4 regions of the Clostridioides sp. ES-S-0108-01 genome follow, and region 1 is predicted to be linked to each of the others. Evidence: riboswitches for the same ligand, from Rfam matches in the RefSeq annotation. Region 1 holds a riboswitch; each other region holds the start of a gene.
The links. Region 1 has a riboswitch for S-adenosylmethionine ahead of metK (methionine adenosyltransferase). Riboswitches for the same ligand answer to the same signal wherever they lie in the genome.
Positions count from the first base shown of each region.

Region 2: linked by a shared signal. The riboswitch ahead of IR152_RS04775 (O-acetylhomoserine aminocarboxypropyltransferase/cysteine synthase family protein) and the one ahead of metK (methionine adenosyltransferase) in region 1 are both predicted to bind S-adenosylmethionine.
Region 3: linked by a shared signal. The riboswitch ahead of IR152_RS18395 (methionine ABC transporter ATP-binding protein) and the one ahead of metK (methionine adenosyltransferase) in region 1 are both predicted to bind S-adenosylmethionine.
Region 4: linked by a shared signal. The riboswitch ahead of IR152_RS03875 (MetQ/NlpA family ABC transporter substrate-binding protein) and the one ahead of metK (methionine adenosyltransferase) in region 1 are both predicted to bind S-adenosylmethionine.

Region 1 covers NZ_JADGMN010000023.1:20,533-26,428, reverse strand. Annotated here, with positions in the region: gene IR152_RS16505 (ATP-dependent RecD-like DNA helicase) at 1-1,200, opposite strand, end outside; gene IR152_RS16500 (hypothetical protein) at 1,465-2,562, opposite strand; gene metK (methionine adenosyltransferase) at 2,880-4,073, opposite strand; SAM riboswitch class I at 4,210-4,313, opposite strand; gene yyaC (spore protease YyaC) at 4,502-5,011, shown strand; gene fabZ (3-hydroxyacyl-ACP dehydratase FabZ) at 5,122-5,550, opposite strand; gene IR152_RS16480 (rod shape-determining protein) at 5,566-5,896, opposite strand, start outside.
Region 2 covers NZ_JADGMN010000003.1:191,160-197,055, reverse strand. Annotated here, with positions in the region: gene IR152_RS04785 (MarR family winged helix-turn-helix transcriptional regulator) at 1-352, opposite strand, end outside; gene IR152_RS04780 (homoserine O-succinyltransferase) at 851-1,741, opposite strand; gene IR152_RS04775 (O-acetylhomoserine aminocarboxypropyltransferase/cysteine synthase family protein) at 1,771-3,036, opposite strand; SAM riboswitch class I at 3,145-3,247, opposite strand; gene IR152_RS04770 (HAD-IC family P-type ATPase) at 3,301-4,302, opposite strand; gene IR152_RS20380 (cation-transporting P-type ATPase) at 4,202-4,423, opposite strand; gene yaaA (peroxide stress protein YaaA) at 4,551-5,294, opposite strand; gene bcp (thioredoxin-dependent thiol peroxidase) at 5,301-5,768, opposite strand.
Region 3 covers NZ_JADGMN010000031.1:27,521-33,416, forward strand. Annotated here, with positions in the region: gene IR152_RS18385 (MetQ/NlpA family ABC transporter substrate-binding protein) at 1-129, opposite strand, end outside; gene IR152_RS18390 (methionine ABC transporter permease) at 167-823, opposite strand; gene IR152_RS18395 (methionine ABC transporter ATP-binding protein) at 816-1,781, opposite strand; SAM riboswitch class I at 1,887-1,993, opposite strand; gene IR152_RS18400 (helix-turn-helix transcriptional regulator) at 2,280-3,224, opposite strand; gene IR152_RS18405 (hypothetical protein) at 3,491-4,090, opposite strand; gene IR152_RS18410 (DUF3793 family protein) at 4,335-4,931, shown strand; gene IR152_RS18415 (NrtA/SsuA/CpmA family ABC transporter substrate-binding protein) at 5,030-5,896, opposite strand, start outside.
Region 4 covers NZ_JADGMN010000003.1:14,697-20,592, reverse strand. Annotated here, with positions in the region: gene IR152_RS03885 (Na+/H+ antiporter NhaC family protein) at 1-1,486, opposite strand, end outside; lysine riboswitch at 1,630-1,806, opposite strand; gene IR152_RS03880 (lipoate--protein ligase) at 1,974-2,960, shown strand; SAM riboswitch class I at 3,051-3,155, shown strand; gene IR152_RS03875 (MetQ/NlpA family ABC transporter substrate-binding protein) at 3,266-4,069, shown strand; gene IR152_RS03870 (TerD family protein) at 4,172-4,771, shown strand; gene IR152_RS03865 (siderophore ABC transporter substrate-binding protein) at 5,247-5,896, opposite strand, start outside.

The sequences.
Region 1 (5,896 bases):
ATCATCTGTTGAGAATCCCATTTCTAATAATCTATGTATAGTTTTTGCTTCTTTATCAGAAGTTTCACTCATTCTCTTTGCTGCCCTTCCTGTTGGAGCTGCTAAAGTTACACTTTTCCCATTGTTTTCAAATATATCTATGATAGCATTGATAGTAGTTGTCTTACCAGTTCCTGGACCACCAGTTATAATTAATACTCCACTATTAACAGACTCTTTAACTGCTAAAATTTGTTTTTCTGCTAGCTTAATTCTCTTATCTTCTTCTAAAATTTTAATCTCTCTATCTATGTCTATTTTTAAGTCTTCAAATTCATATTGTGATAATTTTACTATTTGACTACATACTCCATTTTCAGCTAAATAGTACGGCATAAGATATATAAGATTTTCATTGTTTACTTTCTCTATATGTATTTTTTGATTATAAACTAACATCATTATACACTCTTTTATTATTTCTCCATTTAGTTCCAATAACTTTTCTGAATCTTGTATTAGAACATGCTCTGGTAAATATGTATGCCCATTACTTAAAGATTTATTCAAAGTGTATAAGATTCCTTGACAAATTCTATCTTTAGAGTTTTTATCTATACCAATTTTATTTGCTATGCTATCAGCTACCTTAAATCCAATTCCTCTTATATCTTCAGCAAGTTGGTATGGGTTTTTATTTATAACTTTTATTGCCCTGCTTTTATATTTCTTATATATTTTTAGACAGTAATTTGGTGTTATTCCAAAAGGAGATAGCTCTATTATTATACTTCTCAATTCTCTGTCTTCTTCATAACTTTTTACTATTTGTTTTACTTTTTTACGCCCTATGCCCTCTACTTCTTGTAGTTTTTCTGGTGAATTTTGTATCACATCTAACGTATCTACACCAAATTTATCAATTATTCTCTTAGCCATTTTTTCGCCAATACCATGTATCATTCCAGAAGATAAGTAAACATAAATTCCTTCTAAGGATGATGGTGTTACTGGCATAAAACTATTCACCTCAAATTGAGTCCCATAAATCTTATGGTTTACCCACTTTCCTTCAACTTCTATGCTTTCTCCAATTGCCAAAGTAGGCATACATCCCACAATGACAATTTCATTATTTCCATTTACCAGATGAGCTATTGTATAGCCATTATCTTCATTTTTAAAGACTATTTCACTTATCATTCCTTCTAATTTTTCCATTTTTATCTCCTAAAAATACTAATAATCGCTCTGTTTAAACGTTAGTATACTTATTATGTTAAAACTATGATAGTCTTAGAAAAGCTTTTATATTTTTATACTTAACGTAATTTCCAACTATTATACATTTTATCAGAAACAAAAAAGATCTGCATCCAAAAAATATGGTACCTTAAAATATAGGTACCATATTTAACTAGTTATTCTATTTTAATTACTCTATATTTAAAATACAAATCAAATTTCACAAATAATATTATAATACTAACTTATTTCAGATTTATTTTCTTTATACCCCTCAGTTTTAGTGATTCTTCTATAAAGCATACATAGTAAAATTAAAATTCCCATGTAACCTGTATATGGATATAGAGTTCCTACTAACTTATCAAATGGTAGTAAACCTCCTATACAAGCTAATATACTTACTACTATTGTTATAACTTTAAATTTAGGATGGTCATCTTCTACAAATCTGTTAGTTACTGACCATAACAATGGTACAGCTGTAGTGTATATTCCTAATAAAAGTACTACTGAGAATAAAATGCCTATTGTTGGAGATATCTTATCAGCTAAGTAAAGTGCTGGTATCTCTTTTGTGTATATATTTCCTATATCTGAAAGTAATGCTAAATTCATCATTATAGCTGCTGCCATAAGGGCTATTCCACCTACTATACCACCCCACACTGCATCGTTTTTATTTACTGCAGGAGCTCCCATTCCTGTCAAAAATGTTATTACTATTATTACATTATAACAAGTATAAAGTACTCCTGAGAAATATCCATTTGATGTAGCAGTTTTAATGTTTAAATTATCAACCATAGTCCCAGCATCTGATAAAGCACCAATATTACTAAATAAACTAATTGCTCCTACTAAAAGTGTAAATATTATTATTATAGGACCTATATTACCTAGTATCTTAGAAAGTCTTGTCAAACCTAGTGAAACAGTTATTAGGGAAACGATTGCCATACCAATCCTACCCACATATGGATTTAATCCATAGTATTCTGACAATGTAGCTCCTGCTCCTGCAATCATTATTACTAATGTTCCAAATAAAAATAATGGTCCAAACCATTCAAAGAATGTTCCAAGATATTTTCCACAATATACTTGATAAATCTTTATTGGTTCTTTAAGCTTCAATTCTCTTCCCTTCTCTATAACTTCTGCTCCAAACCATGAAAATAATAACATAGATATTATTCCACCTATAATACCAGCATATCCATAAAACGTAAAAAATTGCAATATTTCTTGACCAGTTGCAAATCCAGAACCTATTACAGTAGCTACATAAGCTCCAGCAAAACTTATAACAGTTTTAATATTTACTTTACCTGACATACACTACTCCCCCTAATTAAAATTATTTTTAAAGTGTAAGTTTATTAAGATTATATTAGACTCATTGATGTGATATTTCAATACATTTGTAATTATTTAACATTAGTTAACACATTCTTAACCATTTTTTAACATATATCCCATAATATATATAAATTTAGTATATAATTGTAAAACAAAATGTATTAATCTAATTAAATACGGTTTATTTATTATATGATGAGAAATTAACATTTATTAAAAATATTTAACTCATAATAAAAAAGCTACTAGAAAGTAATCATAAAATTACATTCTAACAGCTTTTTAGTTAAAAATTATTCACCTAAAGCATCTTTTCTTAACTGTTCAACTTTGTCAATTCTTTCCCAAGGTAAATCTATATCAGTTCTACCAAAGTGACCATAAGCAGCAACTTTTTTATAAAGAGGCTTTCTTAGACCTAAGTCTCTTATTATCGCCCCTGGTCTTAAATCAAAGTGCTTATTTACTAATTCAACAAGCTTTTCTTCTGAAACTTTACCTGTCCCAAAAGTATCTATAAATATAGATAATGGTCTAGCTATACCTATAGCATATGCAAGTTCTATCTCACATTTATCTGCAAGACCAGCTGCAACAATATTTTTTGCAACATATCTAGCTGCGTAAGCAGCAGATCTATCAACTTTTGTAGGGTCTTTTCCTGAGAAAGCTCCTCCACCATGTCTAGAATATCCACCATAAGTATCTATTATTATTTTTCTTCCTGTAAGACCTGTATCTCCTTGAGGTCCTCCTATAACGAATCTTCCTGTTGGATTTATATAAATTTTAGTTTCTTCATCAAGTAATTCTGCTGGTATAACTTCTTTAATAACATGATTAATTAAATCTTCTCTTATTTTATCATTTGATACTGTTTCACAATGTTGAGCTGATATAAGAACTGTATGTACTCTTACAGCTTTACTTCCTTCATATTCAACAGTAACTTGAGTTTTTCCATCTGGTCTTAAATAATCAACTAGACCTGTCTTTCTAACTTCTGTAAGTCTTCTTGATAATTTATGTGCCAAAGATATTGGAAGTGGCATTAATTCTGGGGTCTCATTACATGCAAATCCAAACATTATACCTTGGTCTCCAGCTCCAACCTTTTCTATTTCTTCTTCTATCTCTTCTCCAGTCTTACTTTCTAGACCTTCGTCAACTCCCATAGCTATATCTCCAGATTGTTCATCTATAGAAGTTATAACTGCACAAGTATCACAATCAAATCCATATTTTGCTCTTGTATATCCAATTTTTCTTACTGTTTCTCTTACTAACTTAGGAATGTCTACATAAGCAGATGTACTTATTTCCCCTGCTACTAAAACTAAACCAGTAGTAACTGTAGTTTCACAAGCTACTCTAGATTGTGGGTCTTTTTCTAATAATGCATCTAATATTGAATCTGATATTTGGTCACATATCTTATCAGGATGTCCTTCTGTAACTGATTCTGACGTAAATAAATGTCTTGCCATTTTTATTCCCCCTTATCCATTCTTAATTTTTATTATAGGTTTTACCTTATTTTTAATTTTAGAAATTTTACTCAAAATAAAAAACCTCTCCTTTATAAGAAGAGGTTAATAATCGTAATTATATACTAATTAACTGACCTCATCTTTCAAGACTTTTGTCTTGTAGGAATTAGCACCTTTTCCCATTTGGGTGGTTGCTGGGCTTCACAGGGCCTATCCCTCAGCCTCTCTTGATAAGGTAATCAAGATTTAAGTTTTGTTTTACTTTATTAGCTTACTATTTTTTTTGAATTTTGTCAATATTTTTAGTCACATTTTTTCTATTCCTTTTTTTGTAAGACAAATAAAATATTCTATCTATCTGAAATTTAAAGTTAGGTCTTTTTAATGCTTTTTATTCATATATTTTTTTGAAGGGGGTGTTCCTATTGTATTTAGCTAAAGTAAATTACAGCGATGATGATGTTATACAGATGCTAAGTTCAGTTCTAAAAACTATAATTAATGAAAATACGATTGTTGTTTGCATAGGAACAGACAGGGCTATAGGTGATACTTTAGGCCCTTTAGTTGGAACAATACTTAAAAACAGTAAATTTAAATACCCCGTTTACGGTACACTAGATAACCCTATTCACGCCTTAAATATATATGAGTCTTTAGATACTATAAAAAATACACATATGCAAGGTAACTTCTTAGCTATAGATGCTTGCTTGGGGTCGCAGAGTAACATAGGTAATATACAGATTAGAGAAGGACCTATCCTGCCCGGAAAAGGTGTTGGTAAAAAACTACCTCAAATAGGAAACTATTCTATAGTAGGAATTGTAGATAAAATTGATGAAAATAATAAACTTTCATTTAATAATATACGTCTTAGCTTTATATTGGACTTAGCCGAAATAATAGCTTTAGCTTTATTAGTATCCACCTAATCCCAATATAAACCAACTGATAAAATTTTTTATATAAAAAGGTAGATATTTTAGAGTATCTGATTAAATACTCCAAATTATCTACCTTTTTACTTTTATATTTTAAATTTCTATTTTTCTACTAAAGCAAACATTAATTCACCTTTACAGACAAGTTCTTCACCGACATATGCCTTAGCATCTGCCTTAGCTATATTTCTTCTAAGAGTTGTCATTTCAACTTCCATAGTTAGTGTATCTCCTGGTCTTACTTCTCTCTTTATTCTAACTTTATCTATACCTGCAAATACACCTAATTTTCCTTTATTTTCCTCTACAGACATCATTGCCACTCCACACACTTGTGCTAGAGCTTCTACTATTAGCACTCCTGGCATTAAAGGATATTCTGGAAAGTGCCCTTGGAAAAATGGTTCATTAACTGTTACATTTTTTATGCCAACAGCTCTTTTTCCAACTTCTAACTCTGTAATCTTGTCTACTAATAAAAATGGATATCTGTGTGGTAGTAATTCTTTTATTTCATCTATATTTAACATTCTAAACTCTCCTAATTATTTTCTTCTGAAAGACCCACCCGTTTCAAGTAAGTCTATTGAACCTAAAGCTATTCCTGTCCCTTTTGCAACACAAGATAATGGCTCATCTGCTATTGTAACAGTTATTCCTGTTCTCTGTTCTATTATTTTATCTAATCCATATAATAATGAACCTCCTCCTGTCATTATTATGCCAACATCTCCTATATCTGCCGCTAGCTCAGGAGGAGTTTTTTCTAAAACAGCATGAGTAGCAACTACTATTTGCTCAACACATTCTCTAAGTGCTTCTAACATTTCTGTTGAATTTATAGTTATAGAACTAGGAAGCCCTGTAATTAAATTT
Region 2 (5,896 bases), on a different contig from region 1:
TTTCAAAATAACTATCAAAAATACTACTTGAAATATTCTCTTGTATATCCAATGATTTATTTGTAACTTTTACTTTCACAATTCGCTGGTCTTCTATATCTCTTATGCGATTTAAAAAACCATTTTTTTCAAGTCTCTGACAGATTACTGATACATTACTATTTGTCATGTTTAAGTTTTTACCTAAATCGCTTATTTTTTTCTCTCCATGTTCACATAACTCTGATAAAATCAAAGCTTGCACTGCTGTAATACCAAGTGGCTGATAAAACTTACTTAATAAAGTTGCAAACTTCATATTTATATCCCTAGTCAACTCTAATAGCTCTTTCTTAAAACTCATCTCGTCCATACAAACGCTCCCTACGAAAATACTTTATTCCACTAACTATTAACTTTAGGCTTAAGTTTATCCTGTAAATGAATACTTAATACTATAATGTTTAATGTATTAAATATTATAGTATTAAGTATTCATTGTCAATTACAATATTGTAACTTCAGTTGGAATTTTGTTATCTTATGGATATTTAATTTTATACAGGATGCTTTTGATAAAATTTAATAAAAAATCGATGTATATATTTTACACCGATTTCTCCATTTTTAATCTATTTTAAAAATTAAAATACAAATTTATTGATAATCTAAAGGTTTAATCTCCCATTATCATATCATGTATAAAATTAAAACTACCTTTATCTACACCTAAAGTGATTTCCATAATATATAAAACTACTATTATAAGGTCAAATTTTTTTTAAAATAAGGTATAAAGAATCATTAAGATTAACTTTATACCTATAAATCTCTATATTTTATTTAGTTAACATTTATATACTATTAAAATTTATTGTATCAAATAGTTTTTTATCCAATTTCTAAACAACAATTCTGAATGTTTTTTCCATTTTACAGCTGGCTCTTCTGAAGGGTCATCATTAATGTAGTAATTTTGAGGTATCGATATTTCATCACCTCTATTTATATCCCTCTTATACTCTTTATCAAGAGTGTATTTATCATACTCGCTATGACCCATTACGAATACATCTCTCGAATTTGTAATTATATAAGGACCAGCTTCTTTAGAATGACTCACAATGCTCAACTCTTTATTCTCTTTTAGAGCTTCAATATTTACAGTAGTATGTCTTGAATGTGGGGCAAAAAATTCTTTTTCAAACCCATCTACTATCTTACTATTCTTATCTACTTTATGCTTAAATACTCCAAAACATTTTTTACTTAATGGTAGTTTTTTTACATTGTAGTATTTGTAAAGACTTGCTTGAGCTGCCCAACATATATATAATGTAGATTTAGTTTTTCTTTTAGAATAATCCATAATCTCTTCTAGTTCATTCCAATAATCAACTTCTTCAAACTCCATTTGTTCAACTGGAGCTCCTGTTATTATAAGACCATCAAAGTATTCTTCTTTGGCTTCATCAAATGTTTTATAAAATTCTTTAACATATTCATTGCAACTTCTCTTACTCTCTCTTGTTGAAATTTTAATAAATTCCACAGATACATTGAATCCTGTTTTATCTATCCTTCTTAGTAAATCTAATTCTGTATCTATCTTTATAGGCATTAGATTCAGTATAGCTATCTTAGTATCTATGTTTTCTTCATATTTTAATTCCTTATTAAAATCTTCTTTGTAAATTACATCTATTCCTTCATCTAATAATTTATTAATAACAGGTAATCCTTTTGGTAGTATTAAAGCCATATTTTTTCACTTCTCTTTCTCTTAGAATATTAGAAATTTAAAGCTTGATTTAAATCAGCTATTAAATCCTCTACATTTTCTATTCCAACTGACAATCTTATTAGTGAAGGCAATACTCCAGATGCAATTAATTGTTCTTCTGTTAATTGTCTATGAGTAGTTGAAGCTGGGTGTATAACACATGTTCTTACATCTGAAACATGCGTAACTAAAGATGCTATCTGTAGTTTTTCCACAAATTTTTTTGCATTTTCTAGCCCACCTCTTACTCCAAATGATAAAACTCCACTACACCCTTTTGATAAATATTTTTTAGCATTCTCATAATACTTGTTATCTTCAAGCCCTGGATAATTAATCCAGTCTACATTTTCATGTTTTTCTAAAAACCTAGCTATTTTAAGTGCGTTTTCACTATGTCTCTCCATTCTAAGGTGCAGTGTTTCAACATTTAAGTTAGTAAGATATGCATTAAACGGGCTTAAACAATTTCCATAATCCCTAAGTAATTGAACTCTTGCTTTAGTTGCATACGCAGCATTTCCAAATTTTTCAGTATAACTTATTCCATGGTACGTTGGGTCTGGTTCAACTAATTCTGGAAATTTTCCATTATCCCAGTTAAAGTTTCCACCGTCTACTATAATTCCCCCAACACTTGAAGCATGCCCGTCTAAATATTTTGTAGTAGAATGAGTAACTATATTTGCTCCATACTTTAAAGGGTTACAAAGCACTGGAGATGCTAATGAATTATCAACTATAAATGGAACATTAATCCTCTTAGCTACATTTGCTATTTTTTCAAAATCTATAACTTCAAGAGTTGGATTTGCAAGTGTTTCTGCAAACACAACTTTAGTATTTTCATTTGCAAGTTCTGCTATCTCATCTTCACTTGAATCTAAGTCAAACGATATTAAATCTATACCAAATTTTTTAAGACTAGGTCCTAATAAATTGAATGTTCCTCCATATACTTTTGAAGAACAAAGTATGCTATCTCCTGATTTACATATATTTAAAACTGCCAACATATTTGCAGATTGACCTGATGATACAGCTACAGAAGATACTCCTCCTTCTAGTAAACTTATTTTCTCTTCAAAAGCTTGAATAGTAGGATTACTTATTCTTGAATATATATGTCCATCAACCTTTAAATCGAATAATTCAGCAAGTTGGTCTATACTGCTATATTTAAAAGTTGTACTTTGATATAAAGGTAATACTCTTGGTTCTCCATTACCTGGTTTATAATTTCCTTGCACACATATTGTCTCTTTATTATACATTTTTATATCCCCCTTAGATTTTATTAAAAAAATTAAACTATTTATCAGATGAGATTTAAAATAAATAAAGCCTGAGTATATAACTCAGGCTCTGTATAAGCTTAATTATACTCATCTCTCAGCTTTCGCCGCAGGATTTAGCACCAATGTATATAAATATACTGGTTGCCGGGTTTCATAGGGCCAGTCCCTCCACCTCTCTGGATAAGATTTATTTAATTTTTCTATGTTTTATATCTTATATATTTTTCCTAATTTTGTCAACTATTTTTTTAATTTTTTTCTTTTAATAACTTTCCCAACCTCTACTTGAACTACAGACATTACAGCTAAAACAATTGTTATAAGCCACTCTGAACTATTTAAAATAGTTAGACTAAAAGCATTTCTAAAAACAGGTACAAACAGTATTACTGCTATTAGCAATGCAGAAGTTAAAAACGAGATTAAAAGAAATGGATTTTTACCATTATTTCTATTAAACATTGAATCTATATTTGAACGCTGGCTAAATGCTCGTAACATCTGTGAAAATGCTAATACACAAAACGCCATTGTTTGACCTACAGAATGATTTTCTATATTAAGACCAATTTTATATGCTAAAATAGTCATTATTGCCACAAATATACCTTGGGTAACAACTCTTTGTATAAGGTTTTTTTCAAACAAAGTGGTTGATTTCACTGGCTGATGCTTCATTATATTTCTGCTTGGTGGGTCAACTCCAAGAGCAAGAGCTGGAAGTGTAGCAGTTGCAAGGTTTACCCACAGAATATGAACAGCAAGAAGTGGAGTATCCCAATTTAATAGTATTGCTACAAACAGTGTAAGTATCTCTGCTATATTACCAACAAGCAAGAATTGTATAACTTTTTGTATGTTCCTATATACACGCCTACCTTCTTTTATTGCATAAGCAATTGTTGTAAAGCTATCATCCATTAAAATCATATCAGAAGAATCTTTTGCAACATCTGTACCACTTATACCCATAGCTATACCAATATCAGCAGATTTTAAGGCAGGAGAATCGTTTACACCATCCCCAGTCATTGCTGGTACTTCTCCAATTCTTTTTAAAGATTTTATTATTCTAAGTTTATCAAATGGGGACACACGAGCTATAGGTGAATTCATATTTTTTAATGCTTCTAATGATATTTCATCCTTTTTTTCTTGAACAATACCAATAATTGCATTTACTATTACAATTATTAGTATTACAAAAGCTTCTGTAAATTCGCCAAATATTAAAGACAACACCACTCTTTTTAAGCCGTTTTTCCGCCTCGGTATCGGTGAGCCCCTCCTCTGATGAATCTAGACTTTCTAAAATTTCATGAGTTGCTCTTGAATGCCAAGGCATCTGTTTGTGATTTTCCATTTTGGAAGACCACTCCTTTCTTTTTTGATTTAAGAGTAATTATATTTTAAAATCAAGTTCAGTTCAATACACAATAAGTATATTTTACCTAAATTTAACAATGCCATTTAATACTTAATAAAAAATTCTACTCTTTTACAAATATGTATTCACTATTATCAGATAAGTTTTCTTGGTACTTATATCCTTCTAAGTTAAACTTTTTTAGCTCCTCAATATCTATTATCCTATTTTTTACAATGTACTTTGCCATCATACCTCTAGCCTTCTTTGCTTGTGTAGATTCCACTTTCAATATACCATTTTTGTTTACTTTAAAAGTACATGTAATATATGTATCACTATCTTTAATAAATCTTTCTATTGACTTGCTGTATTCATTTGATGAAAGATTAATGATAGCTGTTTTTTCTTTGCTTAATTCTTTATATATGCGATTTCCCCAATATTCATATAAATTCTTAAACTCACCTATCTGTAATTTTGTCTGCATTTCTAACCTATATTCATATATACTATCGTATGGTTTTACAAGCCCATACAATCCACTTATGATTCGAATACAACTATCTGCAAATTCTTCATCTTGCTTTGTAAAATTTTCTGCTTCTATATTTTTATACTGTATTCCATCATAAGTTAAGATTGCAGGGCTTCCTAATCTATCGAACTTAATGCTTTCAAATCTATTTTTATTTAACACAGCTAATTTTTCATTAATTTTCATTTTATTTTTAAAATCTTCTATGCTAAATGTATTTATATTTTCAACTATTTCTTTTGTATTATCTATAAAACAGGGCAAATTCAAATCTCTATCAAATATTTCTATATTCTTCATATTTTTAGCTGGTGATAACATTATAATCATAAATTCTTATTGCTCCTGTTTTTCCAAATATTCAAGAATCTCTTGTGCATTTGTATCTGGTTTTGCTTTTTCAAAAACTTTTTCAATAATTCCATTTTCATCTATAATATATGTCGCACGTACAACTCCAAATGCAGTTTTTCCATACATTTTTTTCTCTTTCCATACATCAAAAGCTTTTATAGCAACTAAATCAGGGTCAGAAAGTAAAATAAAAGGAAGTTCATGCTTTTCTGCAAATTTTTGATGTGATTTTATGCTATCTTTACTTATGCCAATAACTTGTACATCATCCTTTTTAAATCCATCGTACGCATTTCTAAAAGCACAAGCTTGACGTGTACAACCTGGTGTGTTATCTTTAGGATAAAAATACACTACTACTTTTTTCCCCTTAAAATCTGATATACTTACTTTATTTCCATCTTTATCTTCTAGTGTAAATTCTGGTGCTTTTGTTCCTATACTCAACATAAATATCTCTCCTTTTGTTTTTATTGATAATTTTTATATTATGCTTATATTATTACCCTATAAATCTATATATAAATAAAATATTTTATTTTTTATTTATAAAATTTTATAAACATATAATTTTCATA
Region 3 (5,896 bases), on a different contig from region 1:
CAATATCTTTGCATGTGGATTTGACGAAGCTCCTACTAGTATTTTTTTATCCTCTTTGTTTGAACATCCTACTGCTGATATTGCTATTGCTGACACCAATGCTACTGACAATAATTTCTTTAATTTCATTTTTTACTTCCCCCTCTTTAAAATGTTTATGATTAAGTTATTTTAGTTTCTTATAAGCCAGATTTCCTACTCCTTGGATTATTTGAACTAATATTACAAGTGCTATTACTGTATACACCATTACTGCTGTATCAAATCTTTGATATCCATAAATAAGTGCTATATTACCTAGTCCTCCAGCTCCTACTGCACCTGCCATAGCTGTATAACCAAGTATAGATATTATTGATAATGTAATTCCAGATACTATTGAAGGCATAGCTTCCTTTATCATAACCTTAAAGACTATTTGTCTTTTTGTAGCTCCAAAAGATTTTGCTGCTTCTATTAATCCTTTATCAACTTCATTTAATGAGCTTTCTATAATTCTAGCAATAAATGGTGCTGCACCAATAGTTATTGGTACTATTGCAGCAGTTTCTCCTATACTTGTTCCAACGATTAATCTAGTGATTGGAATCATTGCAACTATAAGTATCATAAACGGGAAACTTCTAAATATATTTACTATAAATCCTAAAGCACTATTTATTGTGCTATTTGGTTTTAATCCATCTGGTTTTGTAACTACTAATATGATTGCTAATATAAACCCTAATATTGTTGCCACTATAGTTGGTACTATAACCATATACAAAGTTTGTAACAATGCACTTGGAAATAGTGTTGTTAAAAAATCAATTAAACTATTCATTTATCATTTCCTCCCATCTTATGCCCTTACTAGTCAGATATTGTTTTACTTGCTCTCCACTTTTATCTGAAATGTTTATAATAAGTGAGCCTAGAATATCATCTTTAAATTGTTCTAATTTACCAAATATTATAGACACATCTATATTTAGTTCTCTTGCCATAGTCGTAATAATAGCTTCATTAGAAATATCTTTAGGGAATAGTATTTTTATATTTGTTCCCTTTGGTAATATTATACTTTCTTCACCTATTAATTTTCTAAGTCCTTTAGTATTTCTTAAGAATATTTCTTCTGTATCTCCTACCTCTAAAACTTCTCCATTTTCCATTATTGCTACTCTTCCACAAATCTGCTTTATAACCTCCATTTGATGAGTTACAACTATTATTGTTATTCCCAAATTTTTATTTATATCTTCAAGCAACGAAAGAATTGATTTTGTAGTATTTGGGTCTAATGCTGAAGTTGCTTCGTCACAAAGAAGCACCTGTGGATTTAGTGCTAAAGCTCTAGCAATTGCAACTCTTTGTTTTTGACCACCACTTAGATTTCTAGGCTTATCATTTTTCTTTTCAGATATTCCAACTACTTCTAATAACTCTATAACTCTTTTTTTGATTTCTGCCTTTGAATATCCAAAACATTCTAATGGCAATGCTACATTATCAAATACAGTTTTTCTTTCAAGCAATGAAAAGTGTTGAAAAATCATTCCTAACTCTTTTCTTAAATCTCTCATTTGCTTTTCACTCAATGCCTTTACTTCCTTACCAGAAACAAGTACATTACCTTCTTGATATTCTTCTAATCCATTTATACATCTAAGTAGTGTTGATTTTCCTGCACCACTATGACCTATTATTCCAAAAATTTCTCCAGATTCTATTTCTATACTTACATCTTTAAGCACTTGAATCTTTCCATAATACTTATTAACATTTTTTATGCTAATCATAAAATTTCCTCCCATATATTCTGCTTAGTTTTTATGTTTATCCTCGCTTATGTATTACAACAAAATAAAAGCCCGAGTATAAACTCAGGCTTAGAAAGCTATTTATACTCATCTATCAACTATATTAGTTGCAGGATTTAGCACCAATGTATATAAAATATACTGGTTGCCGGGTTTCAAAGGGCCAGTCCCTCCACCACTCTTGATAAGACGTTATTTAATTTAATTCTATTATCATTTGTTGCTATGTTATATATAATATATTCAATAATAGTATTTGTCAATAAATTTATTTAAATTTTTTATTTTTATTATCGTTAAATAACTATTTTTAATTAGTTTTCTAGCTCCTAACACTTTATATTTTAATGTACATATAACTACAAAATATCATTATAAGAAATATATTAAATAATATTAATCTATCTAAATCACTTGTAAAATAAATTAAGAAAATTAACATTTTTCCAAACTCTATTCTATCTTAAATAAAATAATTTAAAAACAATGATGATTGTATAGCTCCAACACTTTAGATTTTATCAAAGATTTGAGTTCTATTGGTTCTATTGTTGTAGCATTTTTCCCAAAAGTTAAAAAATATTCAGCCACCCAATCAAGTGTGGATTTTGGTATACGCATATCTATGTATCCACCTTTAGGCAAAATTTTCAATCCTCTTGCCAACAAAAACTCTGTTTCACAACGTTTTACTCCCTCATCTGTCAAATTAATTTTAATATGATAATCTGTACCTACTTCCATATTATTAAGATAATCATGTATAGAAGATAAAACCTTATATTTTTTATTTGATAAGTTTTCTATACTCAAAATCTTCACAATTCTATCTACACGAAATTCCTTAATAGACTCTGATTTTATACAGTAGGCTGGACAATACCAAAGTCCATTCATGGCATACAAACCAATAGGAATAATGGTACGTATACTATTTTTTTGCTTTGATGAATATTCAATTTTAATTGTAGAATCATTCATTACTATATTGAACAATTCCTTCAATAATGGTGTTGAGCAATGCCTATCTGGTGTCCAAAAAACAAATTTACGTCTCATATTCTCAATATTATATTGAATATCATTTGGTATACAATTTAAAATTTTCTTTAAAGCAGAAATAGTTTCTTGCTCAAATGGTAAATCATTATAATATTCTAGTGACTGATATGCAAAGAATATAGATTTTATCTCACTTTCTGAAAATGTAATCGATGGAAGCATACGTTCTTTGAGTACATGATATCCTCCAGCTGCTCCAACTTTTGAATATAATGGAAATCCAATACTCTCCAGCACCTGTAAATCTCTTAGTATAGTACGTTTTGATACAGAAAATTCTTCTGCTAATTCTCCTGCTGTAAAATTTCTTTTTGCATTTATTGTTATCATCAGTTCAATTAAACGTTCAGCTCTTGACATGTTTACACTCCTAATTTCAATATAGTGACAATAATTGTCACTATTCTATGGTAAGATATTCTTACATTTAAATCAATAACAATAAAGAAGGGACTGATATTTTATGGAAAATAACCTCTAAATAAATCATAATGAAAATATTGAGATTACAAGATAAAAATAAGCATCTTGATAACATACAAAAAAGCGAAGCCAAAAAATATACTATTTACAAGGCTTCGCTATATTTAAAGTATTTATTTTTAATTTTGAGACTATTTATTCTATTATTTTTTATTATTTCCTGTTATTCCCAATCTATCATTCATATCTTTTATCATTTTTCTAAAACCACTGCCTATATCGTTTCCAACGTCTTCAGTCCCATGAACTAGTTGCATAAAGTCATTTTGACCTTTTTTCATATCTTCATCAGATACATTATCTAATTTTTCTAGTCTTTCATCTATATCTTTTACTAATCTTTCACCTTCAGCAATTAGGTCATCATTCATTCTCTTTAACTCTGTATCCTCTGTTTTACCATCTTTTTTAAGAGATGTTACAAATGATTGTATTTTATCTCTACTATCCTTATATGCAGCCTTTACATCACTTAGATATTTTTCATTTCCTGGATATTCTTTATCTTTAAACTGATTATTTATACTTTCTGGAGTATCATAAATAGAATATCTATTTAGTCCTGCTATATAATCATTATAGCTTGTTGAATAATAATTCATATATCCTTCATTATTATTTACAGATTCATTAGGATTTTTTCCTGCATTTTCACTTGGTTTTTCATTATCTCTAGCACATGCAGTTATTCCTATAGCTAGTACTAATGCTAATCCTACAAATAAAGTTCTTTTTAGTTTCATTTTTATTACCCTCCTAAATCTTTTATACTACAAAAAATTTTAATAATTTTCTTTCTTAATTTAGTATTTCTATATTTTTATTTTTTATTTACTAAAATTAAACAATTTATAATTTATTTTTTTGGAAATCATAATAAATGAATAATTAAATAAAAAAATATAATTTTGTTATTGATACTGATTATCATTCATAGTATAATCTAATTACTTGATATTAATTTTCATTTGAAGGAGGTTATCTTTTATGTCTTATTGTAATTCACAATTTTGTTGTAAGAATAAAATCGAATCATCATATATAAAATGGCTTTTAGAAGTTTTAGGTCCAGTTTTTTTAGGGTCTAAACCTGCTGAAATAATAAATATTTCATTTACTGATGTAAATAGAGAGGAAAAAATTAATGATATTTACAAATATCTATATAAATGTAAAAAAATAGATTTTGTGGTTATTGATAAAGAAAAAAAGGGATTAAAAATATTATTTGTAAACAAAAAAGCATTATCAGAAAAATTAAAATGTAAAAAAACAGTAAATTTTTTAAAGTTTTTAGGATACAAGCAAAATATGAATGTTAATGCTTATTTAGAACATTTAATAGATAAGCTTAAGAGTGATATTTTTCCTGATGAAATAGGTATTTTTTTAGGATATCCTCTTAAGGATGTAATTGGATTTATGGGATATAGTAATTATGAAGTTTCTATGATTAAATATTGGAAGGTTTATGGTGACACAAAACAATCAGAAGACACATATTCCAAGTTTTTACTTCATCGTAAAAAAATGAGAAAATTACTAGACTACATAAGTGTAGATAAAATAGTAAGTTGTTTTTAATTGTATTTTTATATATAATAATCAGAATACACCCTTTTTACTATACAGTTTCAATAATAAATAAGGGTGTATTTTCTACTTTAATATTTTAAAATATTCTAATTTTGATTGTATAACATATCTTTAATATTTATTTTCTTTTCTTGCATTCCATTAGACATCAAGAACTCCTGTGTATCTTCTAGTTCTTTTATATCCTTATCTGTTATTTTAGAACTAAAGTCATACCAAGAATACATTTCTTTTGTTTCATCTAAAGATAACCCAACTTCTTTAGATACAACATCCATCACTTCGTCCTTGCTTTCATTCATATATTTTAAAGTTTCTTCATGAACCTTCATAAATCTTTTTACTAACTCAGGATATTTTTCAGCAAAATCATCACTTACAGCAGTAACTATTATTCCACTTACTAATTCTTCTCCATTTACAATCATTTTAGCGCCTGAATTTATTGTTTTCAATGCCACTGGACCTGCAAGCATTGCTACATCAGCACTTTTACTTTCTAATGCAGAAGCAGCACTAGGAATATCCATATTTACATATTCAACATCATCTGTAGTATAACCTTCCTTATCAAGTGCAGCAATCAACAATTGATGAAGTATAGTACCTTTTGGACCTACAATTTTTTTACCTTTTAAGTCTTTTATAGACTTAATATTTTCATTATTAGTTATAAGCATATACCCTTTTGGTGAACGGCTATAAATATTCGTAATTTTAAGGCCAACGCCATTTGAAGCAGCTATTATTGCAGATGTCCCACCCAGTGCATGTAAAAAATCTAGCTCACCTGATGCTAGTGCTTGAGTTTGCTCTGGCCCTGTTGTCAATTCATGGAAATTAACTTTTATATTGTCCTTTTTAAATTCCTTTCCAAATAAATCATCCTTTTTTTCTAATATACTAGGAACATTAAGTGGTGATTTCACATAAGTTAGATTTATTTCCTTAGG
Region 4 (5,896 bases), on a different contig from region 1:
AACAATGGTCTCCAAATATTGCACCTGTTAAAACTGCACTTGTACTTACTATTACATAAGACATATCAGGATTTAGTGAGTATGCTAGTGGTATTGCAAGTGGCATAAGTATACCCATTGTTCCATAAGCTGTTCCAGTAGCAAATGATATTATTGCTCCTAAACCAAATATTAAACTTGGCAATAAAAATGGAGGTAATGAACCTGATAATAAGTGTATTAAAAATTTAGCTGTACCTAACTCTTTTATTACTGAACTCAATGACCATGCAAGTATTAATATTACACCAGTGATTACTAAACTTTTCATTCCATCTATCCAAACATCAATTGCCTCTGATATTGTAAAAATCTTTTTGACTACAGCCATTATAATAGCAACCAAACTTGCAACAAGTGCAGACTGGAATAATGCTCTAGATGCATCAGATGCACTAAATGCTTCTTTTATTGCTTCAAATGAATACGGCGAATTCGTAAATAACTGTATAAGAGCCTTATTCTCCCCTCCCATTATAGATGTATATCCACTATAATAGAATGATGTTAATGCAACTATTATTAATGTGCCTATCGGGATTATAGCATTCCATACACTCAATCTTACTCCATTTTTTGGAGCTAAATCATCTAATTCTTCTACACCTTCATCAAGGTCTGTACCAATTTTTCTACTTCTAGATTTTATCTCTGCTTTTCTCATTGGTCCAAATTCTTTTAATAATAATGCTGATAATACAATAAACACTAATATTAATATGTTATAAAATCTAAATGGTATTGTATTTAAAAATATACCAAATGCGTCAACATCTACATTTATGCTTTCAAAAGCGTCATGTATTAAACCAACTTCAAGACCTATCCATGTAGATATTATAGCTAATCCAGCAACTGGTGCTGCTGTAGCATCTATTATAAATGCCAACTTTTCTCTTGATATTTTCATCTTATCTGCAACAGGTCTCATCATAGGACCTACTATTAATGAATTTGCATAATCATCAAAGAATACTAAAAGTCCCAAAAACCATGTTATAAGCTGTGTACCTTTTGCTGATTTAGCTCTTTTAGCAAGCGCTTCAGCTATAGCCTTAGCTCCTCCCATCTTAGCAACAAGATTTATTACTCCTCCAATTACCAGAACTTGTAGTATTATTCCTGCATTCCATGGGTCTGCCAAAGATACTAAAGCTCTATCTACCAAATCTAAAAAAGCTTGTATAAATGTCGCAAAAACATTAATACCACTAGCTTTAATTATAAAACTACCAGAAATAATCCCTATAAATAATGAAATTATTACGTTTTTAGTTATAAATGCAAGTACTATAGCAACTACTGGTGGTATTAAAGTTAAGATTCCAAATTTTTCTGCATTAGCTAATGCAATAGTGTCTATATCCTCCTCTGCAAAAACCATTACTGTTGACATTATGAACATAATTGTCGTCAGAAAAATAATATTAATTTTTTTGTTCCTCATGTAAATCTCCCTCTCTTTTTAATTTTGTGAATTATACAGGGTATTATGTTCTGATAAAACTAAAAAAGCCTTGAGTGGTAAACACTCAAGGCTTAAACATTACAATACATAAACAATATTAAAAATAAATATAATATAATTCCTTAAATGATAGCTCACCACAAATAAACCTGTGACAGTTGTACACATTTTCTATGTACCCCCAGCAATATAATCTTAAAGCATCGATTATAAAACTTCGGCAATATCTCCTTTCCTAATAATTCTCTGTGCTTAACTCCTTATTAGTACTGATAGACTATTGCGCCTCTACCTTTTTATTCACTTTTATTAAACACATTTTGAGTATATATTATTTATTTAAACTTTGCAAGGTAGTTTTTAAAATTTCTAATTTAAAGGACTTTTTACACTATTGTCGAATTATAAAATTAATTGTACTAAGACTAACAAAAAAATTTTATCACTTATTGGAGGAATTACTTTAATGTTATTAATTTATAATGAAAAAACAAACCCTTATTTCAATTTAGCAATGGAAGAATATATTCTAAAAAACTTTGATGAAGACTTATTTATTTTATGGAGGAATGAACCTTCTATAATCGTTGGAAAAAATCAAAACACACTTTCTGAAATAAACTTAGAATATATAAAAGAACATTCTATACCTGTTGTTAGGAGACAATCTGGTGGTGGAGCTGTATTTCATGATTTAGGAAACATAAACTTTACATTCATAGCTTGTAATAATAATAGTTTCAGTGATTTCAGAAGATTCACTCAACCAATAATAGACTTACTTAAAACATTAGGCGTCAATGCTGAATTTTCTGGAAGAAACGACCTTCTTATAGATGGTAAGAAATTTTCTGGAAATGCTCAATATAATTACAAAAACAAAGTAATGCATCATGGCACACTTTTATTTTCATCTGAGATAAACGACCTTTCAAGTGCACTAAAAGTTAAACCTATAAAATTTGAAGGAAAGGGAATAAAATCTGTAAAATCCCGTGTAACTAATATAAGTGAACATCTACAATCTAAAATGGATATACTGGAATTTAAAGATGCAATAATGAACTATCTTTCTAAAATAAATACTGATAATACTAATTATTGTTTAAGTGAATATGATATAGAACAGATAGAAAAACTTACTAAATCAAAATATGAAACTTGGGATTGGAACTTTGGCAATTCACCAAAATATACTCTTTCAAATGAATTAAAATATTCTGGTGGAAATGTTGAATTTAATTTAAATGTTGATAAAGGCATAATAAGCACTATAAAATTTTTTGGAGATTTTTTTGGAAAACGTGATGTTTCATTTGTAGAAGATAAACTTATTGGTATAAAACATGAGGAAAATGCTTTGAGAAATATCTTAGACTCTATTGAAATAAATGATTATTTCTTAGGCGCTAATACTGATATTCTAGTTTCTGGAATTTTAGGTGTTAAATGAGTATGTTAAATATTTTAAAATATTTATAAAATTATATTTACAGATATAAAAAATCATGATAATATTTATAACATAATTAAAAATTAATACTTCTTATCCAGAGTGGTGAAGGGACTGGCCCTATGAAACCCAGCAACCAGTATATTTTATATACATTGGTGCTAAATCCTGCAGTATTATACTGAAAGATGAGTCTAAATTAGCTTTTAAAGCCTGAGTTTAAACTCAGGCTTATTTTATTTTGCAGGGTAATAAAAAGGGTATTTTATTTTTAACTAATCAATTATATTCAGGAGGGAATTTATATGAAATTCAAAAAATTATTATGTTTGTTATTATGTTTAGTGTTTACCTTATCTATAGTGGGATGTTCTAAAGACAAAGGCAAAGATGATAAAAAAATAATTGTCGGAGCTACTTTAGTCCCAGGTGGAGAATTATTAGAAGAATTAAAACCACTTATTAAAGAAAAAGGCTATACTTTAGAAATTAAAAATTTTGATGATTACATACTTCCAAACGAGGCTTTAAATAATGGAGAAATTGATGCAAATCTATTCCAACACGAACCTTATCTAAAAGAAGCAGTTAAAGCTAAAGGCTACAAAATAATGGCTGGTAAAAAACTATATGTATGTCCAGCAATACTTTACTCTTATAAGATAAAATCTGTTGATGAATTTAAAAAAGGAGATACAATTGCAATAAGCAACAATCCATCTTCTTGTTCTAAGAACCTTAGATACCTTGAAAGTATTGGTCTTTTAACTTTACCTAAAGGTAATGGATTAGTTAGCCCTAAGGATATAATAGAAAATCCAAAGGAGATACAATTCAAAGAATTAGATATTGCTCAAATTCCGTCTTCTCTTCCAGATGTAACTGCTGCATTTATAGATACTACTTATGCAGTACCAGCTGGTCTTGATGCTAAGAAAAATGGAATTTATACAGCTCCTGTAAATGATGAATATGCAAATCTTTTGGCATTTAGAACTGAAGATAAAGATAGCGAAAAAATTAAAGTTCTACAAGATGTTCTTACATCAGACAAAGCAAGAAGTATAATTGAAGAAAAGTACAAAGGTGTTGTAATTCCTATTTTTTAGTATATTTAGTATAATTTTAATATTATTATCCTAATCTTGTTGAACATTGACTTATTAAGTGCTACCATTTAAATAAATCTATGTTTATGGAGGAAGATTACTATGGCTATAGAACTAAAAAAGGGGCAAAAAATAAACCTTACAAAAAAAGAAAATAGTAATTTAGGTGAAATTTTAGTTAATTTAAATTGGAACCAAAAAATACAAAAAAAAGGTTTTTTTGGCTCTCTAAAAAGCAGTAATATAGATTTAGATTTAGGTTGCTTGTTTGAAATGAAAAATGGTGTAAAAGGTGCTGTTCAGGCACTAGGTAATTCTTTTGGTAATTTGGAGTATCCACCTTTTGCACAATTAGATGGAGATGACCGTACAGGAAGTAATACACAGGGAGAAAATTTGAGAATAAATGGTAATAAAATAAAAGAAATAAAGAGAATACTTATTTATGCTTTTATCTATGAAGGTGTAGCTAATTGGTCTGAAGCTGATGGAATTGTAACAATCAAACAAAAACAAGATTCAGATTTAGTTGTTAAACTTGATGAACATAAAAATGGCTATAATATGTGTTCAATAGCATTGATAGAAAATGTAGATGATGAGACATTCAGTGTTGAAAAAGTAGTTAAATACTTTAAAGGACATAGAGAAATGGATACTGAGTTCAATTGGGGCTTAAAATGGGTTGCAGGAAGAAAATAAGTATATTTTATTTAAGAAACTATGAGTAAATTAGCTCATAGTCTCTTTTTTGTCTGAAAATTATTTTTTCTAACTATTATAAATAAATTCTTTATCATTTATAATTATTTTTCAAATAAAGTTCATGAAAATCCAATAAAATCTTCTATACAATTAGAATATATAAAAACTTATTTTATATAGTTCCTTTTTAGAATTTTATTTATAAAAACTTTTTTCTAATCTATAAATTCTTATAAATTATTACTTCCTAATATAATTTACAGTATTTATAATTACAAAATACCGTTTAAAATTATATAATAATAACTATGTAAAAATTATTCTTTTTGTCTAGTATAACTTTATATTTTATTAGATTTTAAATAGATTTATATTATTATAATCAATACTATTACTTAAACTATAAAAAATCAGCCACTCTAAAGTGGCTGATTAAATAAGTAATAAACAAGACATGTTTAATATAAATAATTTATTTATTGACTGCTTTTGAAGCATCATCTATCATTTTGTTTAAAGACGTTAGACCTCCATCATTTACATACCATGTTGGTGAATCTAAATATATTATATTATCATTTTTATATGCATCCATAGACTTTATTATATCATTATTTAAAACAGATTTTGCTGTTGAACTGTCCTTTACATCACTACCAGTAGCTATTCCTCTATCTATGACGAACATAACTTCTGGATTTTGTTTAGCTATATACTCAAAAGTAATATTTTGACCATGACTTGATTCTTTTATATTTTTATCTTTATTTTCAAATCCAAAACTATTGTATAATATACTAAATCTTGATTCTTCGCCAAATACACTTAAATTACCTTCATTGACCATTATAGTTAAAGCATTTAAATTTTTTTCTGTTACTTTTTTATTCAAAGTATCTATTTTCTTTTCAATTTTACTAAATTCTTGATTGGCTTTTTCTTCTACTTCAAATATTTTTGCTATTTTATCTATATTATTTTTAACAGATTCTAAGTACTTCTTATCATCCTTACTTGTACTTATTGTTGGTGCTATTTTTGACAATTGCTCATAAAAATCTTCTTGTCTTCCATTTATTATAATTAAATCTGGATTTGCTGACTTTATACCTTCTAAATCTG